Regions from separate parts of the Stenotrophomonas sp. STEN083 genome, predicted to be linked through region 3. Evidence: predicted binding sites of a transcription regulator. Region 3 holds the regulator's gene; each other region holds the start of a gene.
The links. Region 3 encodes FliA, which starts transcription of late flagellar genes. Its sites were predicted from a motif close to TAAAGTTTNNCNNNCNNNGGCCGATAA; they were not measured.
Positions count from the first base shown of each region.

Region 1: a site for FliA is predicted at 3,895-3,921, ahead of ACVOK8_RS00900 (chemotaxis protein CheW). Genes of this name have one in related genera too.
Region 2: a site for FliA is predicted at 5,213-5,239, ahead of ACVOK8_RS13705 (methyl-accepting chemotaxis protein). Genes of this name have one in related genera too.

Region 1 is NZ_JBRRCU010000002.1:7,172-14,533, forward strand. Features, by position in the region: gene ACVOK8_RS00880 (FAD-binding oxidoreductase) at 1-626, opposite strand, end outside; gene ACVOK8_RS00885 (GNAT family N-acetyltransferase) at 661-1,683, opposite strand; gene ACVOK8_RS00890 (class I SAM-dependent methyltransferase) at 1,802-2,554, opposite strand; gene ACVOK8_RS00895 (flagellar brake protein) at 2,906-3,673, shown strand; gene ACVOK8_RS00900 (chemotaxis protein CheW) at 3,972-4,463, shown strand; gene ACVOK8_RS00905 (hypothetical protein) at 4,588-4,971, shown strand; gene ACVOK8_RS00910 (methyl-accepting chemotaxis protein) at 5,055-7,362, shown strand, end outside.
Region 2 is NZ_JBRRCU010000047.1:19,333-26,694, reverse strand. Features, by position in the region: partial or broken gene ACVOK8_RS13720 (sensor histidine kinase) at 1-139, opposite strand, end outside; gene ACVOK8_RS13715 (bifunctional diguanylate cyclase/phosphodiesterase) at 541-3,315, shown strand; gene ACVOK8_RS13710 (hypothetical protein) at 3,656-3,907, opposite strand; gene ACVOK8_RS13705 (methyl-accepting chemotaxis protein) at 3,985-5,184, opposite strand; gene hflD (high frequency lysogenization protein HflD) at 5,311-5,925, opposite strand; gene mnmA (tRNA 2-thiouridine(34) synthase MnmA) at 5,935-7,056, opposite strand; gene ACVOK8_RS13690 (NUDIX hydrolase) at 7,053-7,362, opposite strand, start outside.
Region 3 is NZ_JBRRCU010000005.1:126,749-134,110, reverse strand. Features, by position in the region: gene ACVOK8_RS03250 (chemotaxis protein CheA) at 1-394, opposite strand, end outside; gene ACVOK8_RS03245 (protein phosphatase CheZ) at 398-1,018, opposite strand; gene cheY (chemotaxis response regulator CheY) at 1,018-1,410, opposite strand; gene ACVOK8_RS03235 (RNA polymerase sigma factor FliA) at 1,424-2,173, opposite strand; gene ACVOK8_RS03230 (MinD/ParA family ATP-binding protein) at 2,170-3,054, opposite strand; gene ACVOK8_RS03225 (AAA family ATPase) at 3,041-4,873, opposite strand; gene flhA (flagellar biosynthesis protein FlhA) at 5,026-7,134, opposite strand; gene flhB (flagellar biosynthesis protein FlhB) at 7,131-7,362, opposite strand, start outside.

The sequences.
Region 1 (7,362 bases), on a different contig from region 3:
ACCACGGCGAAGAACAGGCAGGGACCTCCACCACGCGCCGCCCACAGCAATTCAGCATTCTCGTTCTCGCTTGCATGCAGCAATCGCCCGTCTGCAGTCACTACATCCACCGCAATCACATTGAAGGCGCTCATTCCACCCCAAGCATCGCAGTTGATGCCCAGCCCACCGCCGAGCAGGAAGCCCGCCAAACCCACTTTGCCGCCATGGCCGGTTGGGAATGCCAGTCCATGGGGTGCCAAGGCTTTAGATAGCGCGGCGCTGGTTACGCCCGGCCCAACCGTTACCCGCCGCTGCTGCACATCCACCTCTATCGCGTTCAGCGCCGACAGGTCCAGCAATACGCCGCCACGGTGGAAGAAACTACCGGCATAGCTATGCCCGGATCCCTTCAAGGCAACCCGTAGCCGATGCAGCCGCGCGAAATTGACACTCCTGACTACATCGTCGACGGATGCGGCGCGGACGATGTACTCGGGATAGCGCTCGAAGTCGCGCTTGTTCCATCCGGTGCTGTAGTACCAGCTCGCGTACTCGGCGTGATGGCGCGACCTGACCTTTCCCTCCAGCGCCTGTGAGAACGCACGAAAGTCGTCGGGCAGCATTTTCGGGTGCAACGGGTCCATGTCGGTTCTCCTGGATTGGCCAGATGGATGCGAATCAGCCAGCCACTGTGCTGGTCGCGGCGTATAACGGTAGGGGTTGCAGCCCGAGACGGGTCTTGATGCGTGCATTCAAGCGGCCGGCTTCGATAGTGCGGACTCCAGCGCCCAAAGCCCATTCATAGGCAAACGCGAAACTCACCGTATAGGGGCTGTAGTCGGTCAGGTCGTAACGCATGCCCGCCGACCATATGCACATCAGCGGCTGCTCGACGAAGCAGATCAGCCCGCCCACCACCTTGCCCTTGTCCTCGATCAGCACCAGTCGCACCAGGTCGTCACAGGTCCGCACGAACTGCGCCAATGCCTGCGCCGGAAAATACTGCGGCGTGCCATTGCGCGCGGTGGTCTGCTGGCACAGCTCGGCCAGCTGCTCCAGACGATGATCGAACGGTGGAGCGTGCAGCCCGACCTGGGCGTCGGCGATGGCGAACTTGCGCAGCTGTCGAGTCATTTCATAGCGGCCATCCTTTGGCAGGGCTTTCAGCACTGCGTCAAAGCCATCGAAGCGGGTCATGTCCATGAAATACCTGTCGACCAGGTAACGTACGTCCAATCCCTGCCCGGCCAACTGCTGCCGGGCCTGCTCGCGCGCCACGTTCAGAACCCCAACATAATGCGCATCCAGCGAATGGGCCAAGTCCTTCAAGGCCAGTACCAGTGCATCCTCGACATCCGCGCCTGGGAGGGCGATCACCTCGCTGTCGAAACAATGCATGACGTGACTGAACAACGCGCTCTGACCACGACCGCCTTCAATACCCGCCATCCGCGCCAGCAGCCCGAACGGATCCACCGTCCGTACCGATTGCAGATAGGCGGGCAGAAACCCCACCAGACGCCCTTCCGCTCTGGCCAGCAGGTAGTACGTGCCCTGGATGGACAGCAATGGCGAGCGTTCGGCTGCGCACAGGAAGCGCCAGTCATAGAAGAAAGAAGCCTGGCTTGCCCGATGAAACGCTCGGTACTCAGCCTGGTCCAACGCATCGATGGAAAGCCGCACTTCCACTTCAATGGACATTGCCCGACCCTCAGGATCGCCCAGTACCCCGGAGCCGGAGCCGGGACAGGAACAGGAAGATGGCGCGTGGACGGCGACTTCGCCGTCGCCGCAGAACACCCGCTAGCGGCTATCGTCGCTAGCGCTTGCGACAGGCAATGATTGCTGCATGTGGCTCATCCACGTAGGCCCGCAATGCAGGCGGAACGTCCGGCAGATCGTTGTCCTCGGCGAGCGTTGGATTGGACCATCGGATCGCATCCGCGCCAGCCTTGCGCAGCGATGCTTCAATCGCCTGTCGTGACCAGTACCAGGCATGCACACTGGCGTCGTACTGGCGATAGCGCAGATCCAGGCGCAGGCGTCCGCCCTCGGCATAAGGTTCTTCGCTGTCATCTGGCGTCAGCATGAAACCGCAACCTTGGTAATAAGTGGGCGCCGGCGCGTATAGCGGATGTATCGGCAAGGCAATCAAGCGCCCGCCGCTGCGCAGCGGTGCCAGCATCTGCGCCGTCATCTGATCCAGCTCGTCCAGCGTCGTCGCATAGGGCAGCACATAGACTGCCAACACCACATCGAACGCAGCGCTACCAGCCTCGCCCTGACTGGAGTGGAAACTGATGTCCAGCCCATCGCGCTGGGCGCAACGACGCGCATAGTCGAGCATGCCTTCGGCAAGGTCGTAGCCGACCACTCTGCGTGCACCTGCACGTTTCAACAGACGCGAGTAGTAGCCGCTGCCGCAACCAAACTCCAGAACATCCAGACCTTCCAGTGGGCCCAGCGCAGCAAACACGCTGGGCGTCTCGATGTACCTGCGGAAGGGCCATGTCGCCATGTCCTCGTAGAGCGCTCCCAACTGATCGAACTGATCTGCTGCTTCCCTGCTCATTTGCTGTTCCCTATTTATGAGGGTACTGCGGTGGAAGAAGTCGCAGATGCTCAGGGATCGCAATATGTAGAACAGTGCTCGATTTCACAAATTATCGATATTTCACACAACTCTCTCAAAGATGAAACCTGCGTTCAGCCGCCATCAAGCTGATCTAGTAGTGTCATTTCGATTATCCGCAAGCCGCTTACGTCGCAACGGCCAAGCGCCGTGCCACCGTCGGCAAATGCCCCGACGCGTGGCAGAACTCGTAACAGTCCGCCTAAAGATGCTAAAAAGGCGGCCGTTATCACACTTTGAAGCGCAGTGATCAGCGCTGCGCCGATCATCGACCCAACCGTAACCGTGTCCATGCCCGACCAAGAATCGCCCGCACCGACGCCTTCCCCGCACGCCGGCAATCTCTATGCCGACGACCGCTACATGGTGCGCAACCCGCATCAAGTGCGGCACCTGTTGCAGGCCATGATCGATCAACGCTCGATGATCAATGTGCACCCGGACGGGCGTGACCAGGCCTTCCCGTCAGCGGTATTGGACGTGGACATGCACCACCTGGTGCTCGATGCCAGCCCGGTACCCTCGATCAACCGCTCGGTCGAGACCGCAAGCGACCTGCTCTGCTTCGGCCAGGTCGACAAGGTTACGGTGCGCTTCCAGCTGGAAGGCCATCGCCGTATCGAGCGCGACGGCCATGTCGCCTTTGAGGTGCCGCTGCCGGAGGAGGTCTATCACCTGCAGCGGCGCGAGTTCTACCGCCTGGAAACCCCGGTCGGCGATTCGCCATATTGCGTCTTGCCAGACCCGGACGGCGGTGAAGCCAGCCGCTGGCGGGTACTGGACATCAGCGCCGGTGGCATTGCGCTGCTGCTGCCCCCCGACCAGAACCTGCTCAAGCTGCAGAGCCGCTACAGTTGCGTGTTGGAGATCCCCGAAAGCGCCCCGATCTCAACCCCGCTGGTGGTCTGCAACCTGCGCCAACAGAAGCAACCCAATGGCACGGAGATGACCCGCATCGGGCTGCGTTTCGATGACCTGCCACGCGGTGCGGACAACAGCATCCAGCGCTACATCTTCCGCATCGATCGTCTACGCAAGGCACGTAGCAACGGCGATTGAGTTGCCCGCCCCTCGCAGGCATTCGGATTTGAACTTTGCACGATGGCATTGACGCCGTCCAAAGCCGCGCAGCAGGCGCCCAGCATCTGCAGGCATGATCCAGGCCCCGGCAGGGCCGTGTCGCATGCCGATATGACAGAAAACCGGCACACTGAAACATGATGACGCGCACACTTCATGCGCCACACCAGATCACAGCGGAGCTTTCCCCGTCGGCCTCCTAAAGTCCCCACCCGCAACGCCGATACCGGTGCATCAGCCGCACCACACCGGCAGCCCGCCAGGACCAGGATCCGCCATGAATGACTCCCGCAGCACGTCCGCCGATACCACCGGTGGCGAGTACCTCAGCTTCACTCTCGGCAACGAGCACTACGGCGTGGATATCCTCAAAGTGCAGGAAATCCGCGGCTATGACGCCGTCACCCGCGTCCCCGATGCCCCCGACTACATCAAGGGTGTCATCAACCTGCGCGGCACCATCGTGCCTGTCATCGATCTGCGCCTGAAGCTGCGCCTGGATGAGGCCCGCTACGACGCCTTCACTGTGATGATCGTGCTCAACGTCGAGGACCGCGTTGTCGGCATCGTCGTGGACAGCGTTTCCGACGTGATCCCCCTCAGTGCCGAGCAGATCCGCCCGACACCGGAATTCGGCGCTGCCGTCGATACCCGCTTCATTTCCGGCATCGGCACCCAGGACGATCGCATGCTGATCCTGCTGGACATCGAGACCCTGCTCGACACCGCCGACCTCGGCCAATCGAGCGCTGCCGAAGAAGCGGCCTAAGCGAGCGTTTCGCTAAGCCGATCACAGTTTCACGCATGCGGCTCAAGGGAGGCATTTGCAGGCCGATAGCCATTGCATGCCCGTCCTCCCCGACCGGCCCTACTATCCCTTCCCGGAGTTTCCGATGTACAAGCATGTACTTCCGCTGTTCGCTGCCACCGTGCTGGCAACCGTTGCGTTTGACGCAGTTGCCGATGCCGAGATGATCCCGCCGGAGACCGCCGCGCGTTTCGCCGGCAAGGACGGCATGGTCTGCGGCAAGGTTGAAAAGGCCCGCTACGCCGAAGGCTCCGAAGGCCAGCCGACCTTCCTGCACATGGGCGGCATGTTCCCGCGCCACACCTTCTCGGCACGTATCGCCGGCAGCAACCGCAGCAAGTTCGGTTTTCCGCTGGAAACCCTGGAAGGCAAGACGGTCTGCGTGATCGGCAAGATCCAGCGCGACGCATCGCGCGCCGAAATCGAAGTGGCATCGCCGGCCAATCTGAAGCTGGCAAACATCAAGTAATCCGCCTTTCGTCACGCCGGCTCAGCCGGCGTGCCACCCCGCGCCTATGACATGGCGGGGCCTGTTCCCGGAGATCGCGCAAGATGCAGTGGATCAACTCGCTGAAACTGAAGCCGAAGCTGATGCTGACTTTCGGCGTCGTGCTGTTCGTCATGTTGTTGCAGGGCATCGTCGCGTATCGCGGCCTGCACTCACTGAACAACGCCACCACCGACCTCGCTGAGAAACGTACGCCCAGCCTCCGTACCACCGGTGAGTTGAGCGGCATGGTCAGCGAGTACCGCAACGCGTCCTATCAGAGTTTGATCCGCGCCAGCGATGACGTAAAAGCCGACGCCAAGACGCGCGCAACTGAACTGCGCATGCAGATCGATACCACCATCGCCGCGTATCCAAAGCTGATCGACAGTCCGGAACAGAAGAAACTCTTCGACACGTTTGTAGCCGACTGGAGCAAGACGGCGGCCTCGTACGACGCGGTCAGCGAGATGCTGGCGCTGGACCTGCCGGATGACGCCATCGATACCTTCGTCGGCGAAACCCGAAACCTGCACCGCAAGGCCTATGCGGCCCTGCAGGCGCTTGCTGCAAACGACAATACCCGCGCCCAGGCAGCCGCCAAACAGGCTGCGGAAACCTATCGCGCGTCAGCCCTGCTGATCATCATCGCAGTGCTGGTCGGCGGTGCCGCCGGCCTGGCACTGATCTGGTTGTTCGCCCGCTCACTGGTCAACGCAATGCGTGGCGCCGTGGATGTGGCCAATGAAGTTGCGAGCGGCAAGCTGGACGGCACCATCGACCTGTCCCGCGCCGACGAGGTAGGCGACCTGTTGCGTGCCATGCAGCGCATGCAGCGCGATCTGCGTGAGCGTATCGAACGCGAGCAAGTCATCGCCAACGAGAACCTGCGCATCCGTACCGCGCTGGATTATTCGTCAACCGGCGTGTTCCTGACCAACAACGATCTGGAGATCGTTTACGCCAACCGTGCCCTGCTCGACAAGCTCACTGAGCATCACGAGCAGATCAGCGGCGCGCTCAGTCAGTTCGACGCCAGCAAGCCGTTGATCGGCCAGCCGGTGACCGTGCTTGAACATCGCGGCGAAGTGGATGGCAAGGTTCTGGACGCATTGGACAAGACCGGTGTATTCAAGCGCGAAATGCGCTTTGGCGAGGCCGAGTTCGCGCAGACCATCTCAGTCATCCGCGACGACAACAATGTGCGGGTCGGCCACGTTGTCGAGTGGCGCGATCGCAGCACCGAAGCCCAGGTTGAGAAGGAAGTGGCCCGCATCATCGAGGCCGCCGCAGCAGGCGATCTCAGCGGTCGTATCGGCACCGCAGACAAGGATGGCTTCTTCCTGCAGTTGGCCAGCCAGATCAACGGCCTGCTGGACGCCAACGCCAGCAGCCTGGAACAGATCTCCGCCCTGCTGTCGGGCCTGTCCCGCGGCGACCTGACCGTACGCATGCACGGCGAGTACCAGGGCGTGTTCGCCACCATGCGTGACGACGCCAATGCCACCGCCGAGCAGCTGACCGGCATTGTCGGTCGCATAAAGCAATCATCGGTGTCGATCAACTCGGCCGCTACCGAAATTGCCGCTGGCAACAACGATCTGTCGCGTCGCACCGAACAGCAAGCTGCCAATCTGGAAGAAACGGCCGCCTCGATGGAGGAATTGACCTCCACCGTGCGCCAGAACGCAGAATCGGCACGCCAAGCCAACCAGCTCGCCATCGGCGCCGCATCGGTGGCCTCGCAGGGCGGTGATGTGGTCAGCCAGGTGGTGACCACCATGACCCAGATCGAGCAGTCCTCGCGCAAGATCGCCGAGATCATCTCGGTCATCGACGGCATCGCCTTCCAGACCAATATCCTGGCCTTGAATGCTGCGGTGGAAGCCGCACGTGCCGGCGAACAGGGCCGCGGCTTTGCCGTGGTTGCATCGGAAGTTCGTACGCTGGCACAGCGTTCGGCTGGCGCGGCAAAGGAGATCAAGGGCCTGATCGACGACTCGGTCGGCAAGGTCGCCGATGGTTCGGCACTGGTCCGCAAGGCCGGCACTACCATGGGCGAGATCGTCGCCTCGGTGCAGCGCGTGACAGACATCATGGCCGAGATCTCGGCGGCCTCGCAGGAACAGTCTGCGGGCATCGAGCAGGTCAACCAGACCATCGTGCAGATGGACGAAACCACCCAGCAGAACGCCGCACTGGTGGAAGAAGCCACCGCCTCCGCCCGCTCGATGGAAGAGCAGGCAGCGCAGCTTGCCAACGTGGTGTCGGTATTCCAGCTTGAAGAAGCCGCCACCGAGACCAGCAGCCCCAAGGCCCTGCGGGAAGCGGCAACCCGCCCTGCCAGCCAGGCTCCGGCACCCGCACCGCGTC
Region 2 (7,362 bases), on a different contig from region 3:
CAAGCAACTGGATGGCGCCTTCGCCGCGGCCGCCATCAATCCCCAGGATGCTGCTTGCGGCCGGATTGGCATAGAGAACTGTATCGCCGTCAGCAATCACTACGCCGTCAGGCAGCAGTGCGGCCAGCTGCTCGAACTCGGCAGGCAACTGCTTACGGAAACCGGTGGCTGGTTTTGATGACCAGAGCTGCCACCAGAGCAGGGCGAGTGCCGTACAAATTGCCACTGCGACCGCCGTCACACTTCGTGCTCGCCAGCCGGATGAATCCATGCCGGTTGCCGAGAGTGCCGCCAAGCTGGCGGCCAAAAAGCCGGCAATGCCAAGCAACCAGAGCGTGCATACGCGCCGCCGCAGGAGCGCGACGGGCACGGATGGAACGGGAGATGCCGGATCGGCTTGCATGATGAGAGGGGGTTTCGGACAAGCGTCGCCCCAGTTTAACGGCTTGCGCATAGAGCGCGCGACGAAGTGCTCAATTCTGCCGAGTTGGTGCCGTTATCGAATGGGTACCCGGTTTGTCGGGCATGGAGATAGATCGCGTGGATCGCGGCGTCATAGCTAGCCTGCTTCGTCATCCGTTGAACGCGGCCGTCGTGCTGTTGGACACGGACGGGCAACCATTGGCCGCCAATGGCATGGCCAGGGAGCTGGGCCTGCCCGAACGTCTGTCACGTTATTGTCCGCAACTCGCCGGCGTTCGCCAGCAACTGGACCGGCACGAGGCGGTGGCTTGCCCGCTGCCGGGGGCCGGCCAGCGGCTGGATGGCTGGCTCAGTGTGGTGCAGTCGCCCTCGGCGACACCACTGGGCTATTTGTATTCCGTGGCCAGCGACACCGAGGTCCGCAACGCGCGTTGGGCGATGGCAATGGAGTCGGCAGGTCACAGCTTGTGGGACTGGGATATTGTCAGCGATGCGGTTACCCGCACCAGTCCGGCGCATGCCCCCAATGCGGCGCAGCCTGACATCGGCCTGCTGGACGAGGTACATCCAGAAGACCAGCTGCAGTTGCGTCAGGCTATTGCTGCACACCTGCATGACCCGCAGGTGCCATTTGCCTGCCAGTTCCGCCTGCGTCAGGCCGATGGCAGCTGGCATTGGGTGCTGGACCGTGGGCAGGTAGTCACCCGCGCTGGCGATGGCCAGCCGTTGCGGATGGTTGGCACCTATACCGACATCCAGCAGCAGAAATCGCTGGAGGACGAACTGCGTTCGCAGCAGGCCCTGTTACGCCGCGCGCAGCGTGTGGCTGGTATGGGCAGCTGGGTATGGGAACCGCGGCGCAAGCGCGTGCAGTGGTCCGAGGAATTCGCCGCTGCCATTGGCTGGAGCAATGCCGCACTACCGACCGGGCGGCAATGGTTGCGTAACCTGACCAGCGATGCCCGCACGCATCTACTCTGTAGCTGGCGGCGTGTGCTGGATGAAGCCAAAGGCGGTAGTTTCGATATTACCTGGGGTCGCGATCCGGTGACCCAGCAGCAACTGCGCATCTGGGTGGAGCTTGATTACGACGGCACCGGCAGCCTGCATCGGGTGCTGGGACAGGTGCAGAACATCAGCAATCAGCGTCGTACCGATGCCTTGATACGCTGGCGCACCGAGTTGCTGAACCGGGTGTCCGCGCTGGGCCGTATTGGCGGCTGCGAAATCGAGGTCAGCACCCGCGCGATGCAGTGGACCGAGGAGTGCTATCGCATCCATGGCCTGCGCAAGGCGCCGGTGACCTTGGACCAGGCTTTGGACCTGTACATTCCCGACTCGCGCGACAACTTTGAGTCAGCCTTGCAGCGCATCGTTCATGGCGGGCTGCCCGAGCAGCTTGATCTGTGTTTCTACCGCCCGTCCGGTCAACGGGTGTGGGTGCAGGTGTTGATCGAACTGGATCAACGCGACGGCCTGCCTGAGCGCTTCGTGGTGCTGTTCCGCGACATCACCCGTGAGCGAGAGGCCGACGAGCGGCTGGAACTGCTGGCGCACTACGACTTGCTAACCGGACTGCCCAATCGCATGCTGCTGCGCGAGCAGGGCTCCGAAGCGATCATCGAGGCGCGCGAACGTGGTGCCATCCTGGCGATGCTGTTCATCGACCTGGATGGTTTCAAGAGCATCAACGACACCTTTGGTCACGCCACCGGTGACATGCTGCTGAAGGCCGCCGCGGCGCGTCTGCACCAGAACCTGCGTAATGCTGACCTATTCGCCCGTTTCAATGGCGATGAGTTCATCGTGATCCTGCGCAACCTGGTTGAGCCGGATGACGCCGGGCATGTGGCGCGAAAGTTGATTGCTTCCTTGGCTGAGCCGCTGTACCGCGAGGATGTCACCTTGAAGGTCGGCGCAAGCGTGGGTATCGCAATGCTGGACGAGGGTCGCAACGATTTTGACAGCCTGTTGCGTGCCGCCGATGCTGCCATGCACGCTGCCAAAGAAGCAGGCCGCAACACCTACCAGTATTACAGCCAGGATGCGTTGGCACGTACCCAGCGCCGGGTGGAGATCGAACACGCGCTGCATGGTGCGGTCGAGCGCGACGAGTTCAGCCTGGTTTACCAGCCCTTGGTGCATGCCAATGGTGATGCAACGCCCTCGATCGAGGCGTTGTTGCGCTGGAACAGCGGCAGGATTGGCTCATGCAGCCCTGCCGAGTTCATCCCGATTGCCGAGAAATGCGGCGAAATCATCCATATCGGCGACTGGGTGCTGCAGGAGGTTTGCCGGCAAGCGGTTGTCTGGCAGCAGGCCGGGCTGAAGTTCGAGCGCATCGCAGTCAACGTTTCGGCCTTGCAGCTGCGGGATCGCGGCTTTGCCGAGCGCGTTGTCAGCATCTGCCAGCAGTACGGCTGGCCGCCTCAGCGCTTGGAGCTGGAGCTGACAGAGTCGGCGCTGATCCGGGATACCGATGCATTGCGCCAGTGTTTTGATGTATTCGAGCAGCATGGCATTCCGCTTGCCGTGGACGACTTCGGCACCGGCTTCTCCAACCTGCATTATCTGAACCGTTTCCCGGTGCAACGGCTGAAGATCGACCGTAGTTTCGTGCAAGGCATGCTGCACGATGCCGGCACCGCCGAGGTCACCCAGGCCATCGTGCATCTGGGGCACGCACTGGGCATGCTGGTGGTGGCCGAGGGCGTTGAAACCTCGGCCGAGGCAGCGATGCTGATCCAGCAGGGTTGTGATGAGCTGCAGGGCTACCTGTTCTCGCGGCCTCTGCGGCCGCGCGAGATGGTGCAGTGGTTGCGCAGCGGCCCAGGTGAGTTGCTTGAGCTACCGAACCTGGGTTCGATCACGACGATCAGCGCCACCCACTGATCGTCGGCAAAGCAAACAACCAAGCCTGGCTACGTGATCCGTAGCCGGGCTTTTCTTTGTCTGTAGGAGCGGCGTAAGCCGCGAGGTTGGGGTTGCTTCCAGGCGTTCATCCGATGCTGTCTTTGCTTCGCGGCTTACGCCGCTCCCACAAAAAACGCGGAGTGCGTCCAGGCCTGGGCCACCATGCTTTTTTCTGTGGGAGCGACGTCAGCTGTGTCGCGGGTGCCGCTCATAGGCCTTCATCTGATGATGTGTTTGCTTCGCGGCTTACGCCGCTCCCACAAAGAGGACCGCGGTGCGCGCGGATGTGTAGCCCGGCTAAGCGCAGCTTGAGGGGGGCTCAGGGGACGGACAGGTCCCAGTCGATGCAGTTGGTCAGCCAATCAGAGTCTTCGACGTGGCCGGGGCTCTGGGCTTGATCGCGCTGTGTACGCAACTCCAGCAGCTCCTGCTGTGCACGCTGCTCAAGCAGCGCAAGCTGTTCGCGTCGGCTCAAGGAGATGCCGTTGGTAGCTGCAGGAAGAGGCATGGCGTCATCAGCCTGTGGTGCTGGCTCGGCGTTACTGTTGGCGGTGGAGCGGGGTGTCAGCATATATCAGCGTGGTTGCAGCAACAGCAAAGCCCCGGCCAAGGGCCGGGGCTCGGATGCGGTACGGGTGCGGGGTGAAATCAGAACAACTCCACCGTGCCTGCGCCCATGCTCTGCTGGGACACCGGCTTGTGCGGCGGGCGCTCCCACTCCACACGCATTTCACGCAGGCGGCTGCCGGTGCGCTGCAGCGCGCTGACCATTTCGCCATCGAACACGCCGCCGTTGCGGTGCAGCAGTTCCTGCAACGCGACGGCTTCGCGGTTGATCGCACCCAGGCGGTCAAGATGGGTATGCACGCCGCCCAGGGCCTGGGTGGCGATGTCTTCGAATTGCAGGGCGCGCACGGCTTCGGCGACGCTGCCGTCGATGGCGCGGCCACACTCGGAGATCTCACGCATGCCGTCGCCCAGCGAGGCGTTGATGGCAGCCACGCTGTCCAGCATCGAAGCGGCCTCATGGCGCGCTTCGCGTGACCGGTCCATATCGCGCGAGGCCATGTGGGTGACGGTTTCACGCACCTTGGCGATGGCGTCCTTGGAGCTGTGGGCCAGCTTGCGGATCTGCTCGTTGAAGGTGGTGGAGCGCTCGGAAAGATTTCGTACCTCGTCAGCCACCACTGCGAAGCCACGACCGGCTTCGCCTGCACGTGCTGCTTCAATGGCAGCATTCAAGGCCAGCAGGTTGGTCTGGTCAGCGATCGACTTGACGTCTTCAAGCAGGGCGAAAATTCCATCCAGGTGCTGCGCCATCTGGTCGATGTGCTGCACGGTGTTGCTGCTCTGGCCGCTGACCTGCTCCAGTGCTTCCACCAGCTGTTCCATCTGATGGCTGGCGTTCTGGGCGAAGCGGGCCACGTCGACGCCGCCATTGCCGCCGCCACCTTCGTCACCGGCGCGGTCAACGATGCGGGCCAATGCCTGGCTCTGCTGGCGCGACTTGCGGCTCATCGCATCAAAGCTGCCACCGAGGCCGCCGACCGCTTGCCGGATCAGCTCACGGGCGCGCTCGATCTCGCTGCGCGAGCCGTCGATTTCGTTGCTGACAAAGCTGCGCAGCTCATTGAGCAGCTGGTCCTGCTCTTTCAGTACCTTGGCGTGCTCGGGCGAGCGCTGGCTTTGCGAATGCACGCTCCACCAGGCAAACACCAGCCAGCTCAGCACCATGGTGGTCAGGATCGCCCACAGGGCCGCAGAAGGCCAGGACAGGGCGGCAGCGACCACAACCAGAAGGGTGAGGACAAGCGGGGCTGCCAAACGGATTGCAATACGTGAATACATGGACGTTCTCGGGAGAGTCACGAATGCAGTATCGGCAGTGGGCAGGGGGTCTTTAGCCCGCTGGCGTGAATCCCGAGAGGTTTTGCGATGCAGGCCCGCAACCGCTGCGATTGCGGGCCTTGAAAATCAGCGCAGGCGGCGCTCGATGGCTTCCAGCATGGCCTTGCGCGAGAACAGGAAATCCCAGTAAGCGCCACCGAGCTGGCGCCACAGCACAGCCGAACGCACCGCAGCCAGCAGCAGCGCACGGATCTCCGACACCACCATCGCCTGGCCCAGGTAATGCGGGTTGCCCTGCACCATGATCTTCGGTTTGAGCTGGCTGATGGTGTCCGCATACAGCGCGCCCATCGCACTCAGTACGTCCGGGTGGCAGCTGTCGCCGCGATCCTGGGCGATGCTGGCGGCGCGCTCGATGCCTGCCTCCACTTTGTCGACCGTGGCGCCTTCGCGTACGAAGCGGCGTTCCAGCTGCATCACCGACAGGGCCAGCCGCGGCAGCAGGTCGTCCTTACCCTGATTGCGGAAGTAGTCGCGCAGCAGGCGCAGGCCTGGCTCAACCTGGGTAGCACTGCCGTATACGGCGGCGGGCGAGCTGGCATCAATACGCAGCACGCTGTCCATTGCGGTGCGCACCACGGCGCTCTCCGAATGGCCGGTTTCTGCGATGCGGCGCACCTGCTGCAAGGCCTGGGCAATGCCTGCCAAGGCAAGTACGCGGTCATCGATGGAAAAAGTCATGGTCATCTCTCAAGGGGAAACAGGGGCGGCCAAACGGCGCTCCAAAGGTGCATCGGTGGCGGCGATCACCGCGCCGCCCAGGCATTCCATGCCGTCGTACAGCACCAATGACTGGCCGGGGGTGACAGCGCGTTGCGGGCGTGCGAAATGCACGTCCAGCGTACCGTCATCACGCACCTTCACGGTGCAGGCTTCGTCCGGTTGGCGATAGCGGGTCTGCGCGGTGCATTCGAATTCACGGGCGGGTGGGGCGCCGGCAATCCAATGCATGGTTTCGCTGCGCAGCCAGTTGGACTGCAACCAGGGGCTGTCATGGCCCTGATCGACGTACAGGATATTGCGGGCCACGTCCTTGCCGACCACGAACCACGGTGCCGCCGGGCGCCCGCGCACGCCGCCGATGTTCAGGCCTTCGCGCTGGCCCAAGGTGAAATAGAACACGCCGGGGTGACGGGCGATTACCTGGCCATCGGGGTCCTGGATCTCACCTTCGCGGGCCGGCAGGTACTGGCCCAGGAACTCACGGAAATCGCGTTCACCGATGAAGCAGATACCCGTCGAGTCTTTCTTGGCATGGGTGGGCAGGCCAGCATCTCGGGCGATGCGGCGCAGATCGCTCTTTTCCATGTGTCCGATCGGGAACAGGGTGGCGGCCAACTGGGTCTGGCCCAGCTGGTGCAGGAAGTAGCTCTGGTCCTTGCCGCGATCGGCACCGCGCAGCAAGCGCCAGCGGCCGCCGGCGTGGTCGACCTGGGCATAGTGGCCGGTGGCGATGCGCTCGGCACCCAGCTCGCGCGCGGCGTCCAGGAAGTGCTTGAACTTGACCTCGCGGTTGCACAGCACGTCCGGGTTGGGTGTGCGGCCGGCCGCATATTCGGCCAGGAAGTGCTCGAACACACCCTGCCAGTATTCGTTGGAGAAATCGCGGAAATGGAACGGAATGTCGAGCCGCCCGCAGACCGCCACCGCGTCGCGGCGGTCATCTTCGGCGCGGCAGTGACCACTGCCATCGTCAGCCCAGTTTTGCATGAACAAGCCGGCGACATCCAAGCCTTGCTGGACCAGGGTAAGCGCCGCCACCGACGAGTCCACGCCGCCGGAAACGCCCACCACGATGTTGGGATTGCTCACGGTGCCACCTGTCGCACGATCGAAAGCGGGTAGCGCTGCCCGGCCAGCCAATCCGAGATCGTATGCCAGACCAGCGGGCTGCGCAGTCGCGCCATATCGGCCTGCAGGGCAACCGGGCTCATCCACAAGGCCTGCACGATGCCGGTGTCCAGCGGCTGCTGCGGGTGATGCTGCAGCGGCTCGGCGGCGAAGGCGAAACGCAGGAACGGCGTGCCATCGGCAGCTGTCCACTGATAGCTGCCGATGAAGCCGGTCAGGTGCACGTCCCAGCCGGTTTCTTCGCGGGTTTCACGCACTGCTGCCTCG
Region 3 (7,362 bases):
CTACGACAACCGGCGCAGCACCCACATCAAACTGGGCGATCAGCGCAGCAGGTGCATGCTCCGGTTCAGTGCCGGATGACACCGCATCGAGCATTGCCTGCAGCCAGTCCAGAGATTGCTGGGCGGCGTCGAAATGATGCGCCAGCAGCTCGGCTTTGCCGGCGCGGGCCATGCCGAGGGTTTCCTCGGCGGCGTGGCACAGTTCGACCATTGGGTGGATCGCCAGAAAACCGGCGCCACCTTTCAGCGTATGGAAGCCACGGAATACGGCGTTGAGCTGATCACTGTCGTGCGGCGCCTGTTCGAGCGTCACCAACTGCTCGCCGAGGCGATCCAGGATTTCCTGCGCTTCAAGGATGAAGTCGGCGGCGATGTCGTCGGCAAAAGCACTCATGGCTTACAGCCCCAGGTCCGAGAGCAGATCGTCTGCGTCCACCTGGGACACGGCGTGGCGATCCAGACCGTTGACGGCCGGGCCAGCCAAGCCCTGGTTGCGTGCATCTTCTTCCGGCGGCGGCAGGCCGAGCGCGCCAAAACCTTCATGCACGCGACGGACGATGCCGACCACACGGCGGATGATCTGCCCGGTCAAGTCCTGGTAGCTCTGGGTCAGCGCTACTTCAGTCAGATTGTGGCGGATGCGTTCGAGGATTTCGCCCTGCTCGGCATTCAGCCCGTCCGCACGCAGGCGTTCGGTCAGCGCGCGGCATTCCTCGGCCAGATCAAGCGTGCGGTGGGTAGCCTGTTCGGTCATCTGCACCACATGGTCCAGGCGCGCGCAGGCATCATCCAGCTCGCCGGCTTCGCTGGGCACGCTGGGCAGTTCGCCCAGTGCCTGGCCCAGTTCGCGTGCCAGCCGGCCCAGGCCGGACATCATTGGCTGCGCGCGCAAGGCGGCCAGCGCGTCGATTTCCCGGCGCCAACCGGCTTCGTCGCCGCTTTCCAATGCTGCCAGTGCGTCCTGCAGGCGCTGCACCAGGGCCGATTTGTCGCTCAATGCTTCGCCGAGCTGGTTCATCAGGCGCTCGCTGCCAGGCGTTCGAAAATCTTGCCGAGCTTCTCTTCCAGCGTCTGCGCGGTGAACGGCTTGATGATGTAGCCGTTCACGCCGCTCTGTGCGGCCTCAATGATCTGCTCGCGCTTGGCTTCGGCGGTGACCATCAGTACCGGCAAGGTCTTGAGCTTGGCATCGTTGCGGATCGCCTTGAGCAATTCGATGCCGGTCATCACCGGCATGTTCCAGTCGGTGACGACGAAATCGAACGACTGCGTCTGCAGCATCGACAGCGCGGCATGCCCGTCCTCGGCTTCGGCGGTATTGGTGAAGCCCAGATCGCCGAGCAGGTTCTTGACGATGCGGCGCATCGTCGAGAAGTCGTCAACGATCAGGATGCGCATGTTCTTGTTCAAAAGACTTTCCTCTTCATGGTTCTTCGAGCCCGGCGTCGGCCGCCTCGAAAATCTTCAGTCGGCCGCGCAGACGCAGCGTGGCCTGGCCGTGGATCTGACAGACGCGGGATTCGCTTACGCCCAATACCGCGCCAATTTCTTTCAGGTTCAATTCCTGCTCGTAGTACAGCGACAGCACCAGCTGCTCGCGCTCGGGCAACTGGCCGATGGCCTTGCCGAGCTCGGCGCCGAACTGGCTGCGCTCCAGCACCTGCTGCGGGTTGGGGCCGCCGGTGGTCGGGGTGTCCAGCTCGCCCTGGTCTTCGATGCGCGATTCCAGGCTCAGCACCTGGCCGCGTGAGGCGTCTTCGACCAGACGCATATATTCGGGTAGCGGAAGTTCCATCGCCTCAGCTACTTCGCTGGCGCTGGCCGAACGGCCGCTGCTCTGCTCAAGCCTGCGGATGGTGGCAGCGGCATCGCGGGCGCGGCGGTGCACCGAGCGCGGTACCCAGTCGCCGCGGCGGATTTCGTCGATCATCGAGCCGCGGATGCGGATCGATGCATAGGTTTCGAACGAGGCGCCCTGTTCGGCGTCATAGCTGCGCGAGGCCTCGATCAGCCCCATCATCCCGGCCTGGATCAGATCATCGACCTCGACGCTGGCGGGCAGGCGCGCGGCCAGGTGGTGGGCGATGCGACGTACCAGGTCGGCGTGGCGGGCAATGCAGTCATTGGCCGCGTTGCGCTGGACTTCACGGTATTGGGCGGCTGCATTGTTCATGCCTTCACCTTCTGCTGGATGATGCGTTCCAGGAAGAACTCAACGCCGCCGCGCGGGGCGGTTGGGGCTTGCCAGCGCGCGGTGCGACGGGCGATTTCGTTGATGGCCAGCGAGGCCGGTGCGGAAGGGTAGAGCTTGACCACCGGCTGCTGGCGTTGCACCGACAGGCGCAGCCAGTCGTCCTGCGGCACGCAACCCAGGTAGTTCAGCGAAACATCGATCAGGAACTTCTCGCAGACCCGTACCAGCTTTTCGTACAGGGCGCGGCCTTCGTTCGGGTCACGGACCATGTTGGCGACGACCTGGATGCGATCCACGCCACGCTCGCGGGAGAGCACCTTGATCAGCGCGTAGGCGTCGGTGATCGAGGCAGGCTCGTCGCAGACCACCACTACGGTGTCCTGGGCGGCCTGGCAGAAGGTCAGCACGCTGTCGGTGATGCCGGCGGCGGTGTCGATGATCATCACATCGAGCTCGCGTTCCAGCTCGGAGAACACATTGACCAGACCGACGTGCTCGGCCGGCTGCAGTTCGGCCATGTGCCGACGGCCCGAGGCGGCCGGCACGACCAGCACGCCGTTCGGACCTTCCATGATCACTTCGTCGAGCGTGGCGCGCCCGGCGACCAGGTCGGCCAGAGTGTGCTTGGGCTGAAGGCCCAGCACCACGTCGATGTTGGCCAGGCCTAGATCGGCATCCAGCAGCAGGGTGCGTTTGCCCATGCCTGCCAGTGCCACGGCCAGGTTGGCCGAGACATTGGTTTTACCTACACCGCCCTTGCCGCCGGTCACCGCGATGGTGCGCACCGGGCCTGCCGGTTCGTGCCGGGTAGCCGACAGGGGGAAGGTGTTGGTCAGCTTGGCGTACTCACGCGACTGCATTGTTCAACTCCGTGTTGCAGGGCATATCGGCCGCGCGGCGCAAATCTTCAAGGCGAAGTACGAGATTTGCGGCAGAGGCCCGATAAAGGTCTTCCGGAACGTCCTGGCCGTCGGTCACCCAGGTGATCGGCAGGCGGTGATCGACCGCCACCGACAGGGCCGAACCGAAGCGGCCGGTCTCGTCCAGCTTGGTCAGCACCACGCCCTGCGGGTTGGCGGCGCTGAAGCGGCGCACCACTTCATCCATGTCCTGGAAAGCGGTGTTGGCCGGCAGCACCAACAGGGTGCGGATCTGGCCGGCGGCGCGCAGCCACTGCAGCTGGGCGGTGAGGGCGCGGTCGCGCTGGCCCAGGCCGGCGGTGTCGATCAGCACCAGCTTGTAGTCGGCCAGCTTCTGCAGCAGCTGGTTGAGGTCGGTGCCGCTGTTTGCCTCGTGCACGGCGATGCCGAGCTGGCGACCGAAACCGTACAGTTGCTCGCGGGCGCCGATGCGCTGGGTATCGGTGGTGACAAGCGCCACGTCGCGGGCGGCGTGGGCTTCTGCGAAGCGCGAGGCCAGCTTGGCGATGGTGGTGGTCTTGCCGGCACCGGTGGGGCCGACCAGGGCGATCACGCCGCCGGTTTCCATCGGGTCGACCGGCGCGATCGGGAGCTTCTTGGAGATCAGCCCCAGCATCAGGCCGCGGGCGCGGCTGGGGTCGATGTCGGCCGGAATCTGGGTGGCGACGTCGCGGGCCAGGCCAGCGTCGAAGCCGTATTCGTCCATCAGGTCCAACGCATTGGCGCGCACCGCGCTGCCGCGCAGGCGCTCATCGGTGAAGCGGTTCATCTCGCGCTCGATCAGATGACGCATGCCGGCTACTTCCTGACGCAGCTGGCTGAGCTGTTCGTCGTCGCGGGCGATAATCACCGGTGCGCTGGTCACCGCGCTCAGCGGGGATGTGGGAGCGAAGGCGGCAGTTTCGGTAGCTTCAACAGCGCCGGCGATCGGCGCTTCAGCGGGCAGCGTGGCAGCGACTGCGGCGATGGCTGCTACCGCAGCGAGCGGCGCGGGAATTGCCTCGATTGCGGGCGCCACGGTGACGGGTGCAACGGCGACCGGGGCAGGGTTGAACACCGGTGCAGCAGGAACTGCGGGGATGGCCACGGCCACGGCCGGCTGCAGCGGGGCCAGCTCCGGCTCCGGCGGATCGATGACGAAGCGGGCGCGTTCAACCGGTACCGGCGGCGCGATGGTGACGGCGGCAATTGCGTCGGCAAAGCTGGCCTGCTGGGTTACCGCTGGTGCAGCGGCCAGTGGCGCGATGGCTGCGGCGCTGCCGGCGGGACGGAATGCCGGCACTACCGGCAGTTCATCGGCGCTGGCTGGCTGGGTGGCAAAAAAGGTCTGCGAGACCGGGGCGCGTGCGGCGACCGGCTCAATCTCGGCAGACTTGAGCAGGCCGGCGAAGCGGCTGCCCGGTGCCAGCTCGATGCTGTTGTCGATGGAGCGGCCGGTGGCGCCAACCGCCGAGCGCGCCAGTGCGGCGACGGCCGAGGTGGTGGCGGTGACCGGTTCCGGCTCCGGTGCCTTGCGGCGGGTCATCGCGGCCATGATGGCTTCGGCGGCACTGCGCGGCTTGGCCGGGGCCGGTGGGGCTGGACGGCTGGCTTCCAGCGCCTGCTTCACTGCGGTCTCGTCGTAGTGCGCGGCCGCCACGATCTCCACACCTTCCTCGATCCGACGGTTGGACAGGATCACGGCATCGGGGCCGTGTTCCTTGCGCACGAGGTTCATGGCGGTGCGCATGTCAGCGGCGACGAAACGTTTGATCTTCATGCTTTGGTACCGGGAGTGAGGCTGCGGCGAAGGAGTGGCGTTGGCGATGTCGAACATGGCGTGGCGGGCTCCTTCTTGCGGAATGGGTGCGGTGCAGCAGGTGTCTGGTTTCCGACGCCGGCATTGCTGCCGGTGTCGGCTTTCGGGCTGCCTCAGCTGATCGTGCCGACCAGCTTCAGGCGTTTGTCTTCCGGCACTTCGCTATAGGCCAGGACCGACAGCGAGGGAACACTGTGGCGGACCAGGCGCGCCAGCGCGGCGCGGACCGGGGCCGGTACCAGCACTACAGCCGGCTCGTTGCGGGCCTCCTGCTTGCCGACGCAATCGGCAAGGCTTTGATGGAGGCGTTCGGCGAGACCAGGTTCCAGTGCGGCGCCATTGCCTTGTGTTGACTCCTGCAAGACGCGTTCCAATTGCGGATTGAGGGTGAAGACCGGCAGTTCCGGCGAGGAGCCGGCGATTTCCTGCACGATGAAGCGGCCAAGCGCGCCACGTACCGAGGCAGTAAGCGCGGCAGGGTCCTGGGTGACCGGTGCGGCCTCAACCAGCGCTTCGGCGATCTTGCGCAGCTGGCGGATCGGGATGCGCTCGATCAGCAGGTTCTGCAGCACGCGGGCGACGGTGGACAGCGGCAGCGCCTTGGGCGACAGGTCTTCGGCCAGCTTGGGGGCGCTCTTCGCCAGGGTCGCCAGCAGCTGCTGGACTTCTTCATGGCCGAGCAGCTCCGGCGCGTGCTCGCGGATCAGGTGCGACAGGTGGGTGGCGACCACGGTGGCGGGATCGACCACCGTGTAACCCAGCGACTCGGCGTGGGCGCGCTGATGCGGTTGGATCCAGGTGGCGTCCAGGCCGAACGCCGGGTCTTTGCCGGCAATGCCTTCCAGCGTGCCCATCGCGCTGCCCGGGTCCAACGCCAGTTCGCGATCCGGATGGATGTCGGCGGTGCTGACCGGCACCCCGTGGATCAGCAGACGGTAGTGGGTGGCCGGCAACTCCAGATTGTCGCGGATGTGTACGGGCGGGATCAGGAAGCCCAGGTCCTGGGTGAGCTTGCGGCGCACGCCCTTGATGCGTGTCATCAACTCGCCGCCTTGGGCCTTGTCGACCAGCGGAATCAGCCGGTAGCCGACTTCCAGGCCCAGCGGATCGACCGGGCGCAACTCGTCCCAGGTCAATTCAGCGGTGGGGGCGGGTTGCGGCTGGCCGAGGGCGTTCAAGCCACCTTCGTTGGCGCTGGTGTCGTTGGCGGAGGTCTTGCCGGCAGCGCTGGTCTCGCGTTTCCACAATTTCCAGGCGATGAAGCCGAGGATGGCGGCCAGGCTGAGGAAGGCCAGGTTCGGCATGCCCGGTACCAGGCCGACCAGGCCGATGATGCCGGCAGTGATGGCCAGGGCGCGGTACTGGCCGAACACCTGGCCCATCATCGCTTCGCTCATGTCCTGCGAGCGCGAGGCGCGGGTGACCAGCATGGCCACGGCGCTGGAGACCAGCAGGGCGGGCAGCTGCGCCACCAGGCCGTCACCGATCGACAACAGTGTGTAGGTAGCAGCGGCGTCGCCGAAGGCCATGTCATGCTGCAGCACGCCCACGGCCAGGCCGCCGAGCATGTTGATGAAGAGAATCAGGATGCCGGCGATGGCGTCGCCGCGGATGAACTTGCTGGCACCGTCCATTGCACCGTAGAAGTCGGCTTCCTCGCGGACTTCCTCGCGGCGCAGCTTGGCTTCCTCGCGCGTCAGCAAACCGGCGTTGAGGTCGGCGTCGATCGCCATCTGCTTGCCGGGCATGGCGTCCAGGATGAAGCGCGCGGTCACTTCCGATACGCGCCCGGCACCCTTGGTGATGACCACGAAGTTGATGATGGTCAGGATCGCGAACACCACGATGCCGACCGCGTAGTTGCCGCCGATGACGAACTCGCCGAAGGCGGCGATCACCTTGCCGGCGGCCTCATGGCCGTCCTGGCCGTTGAGCAGGATCACCCGGGTGGAGGCGACGTTCAGCGCCAGCCGCAGCATCGTGGTGACCAGCAGCACGATCGGGAAGATGGTGAAGTCCAGCGGCCGCTTTACATAGACCACGGCCAGCAGCACCAGCATCGAGATGGCGATGTTGAGGGTGAACAGAGCATCCAGCACCGGCGCGGCCAGCGGCACCACCACCATTGCCAGCAAGGCCAGCACGATCAACGGCGCGCCCAGCCCGTGGCGCAGCATGTCCAGCAGGCGGCGTGCGGAAAAGCCCGAGGTCTGACTGCTCATCGGGTTTCTCCCTTGCCGAATTCATCAATATCGATGGATGCCATCTGCGGCATCGGGCCGGTGCGCCATTGGCGCAGCTGGTAGACGTAGGACAGGACCAGGGCGACAGCCGAATACAGTCTCACGGGGATTTCCTTGCCGAGTTGGCTTTCCCGATACAAGGCGCGTGCCAAAGGCGGTGACGAGACCACGGCGACCTTGTTGCCGTCGGCTACCTGGCGGATGCGC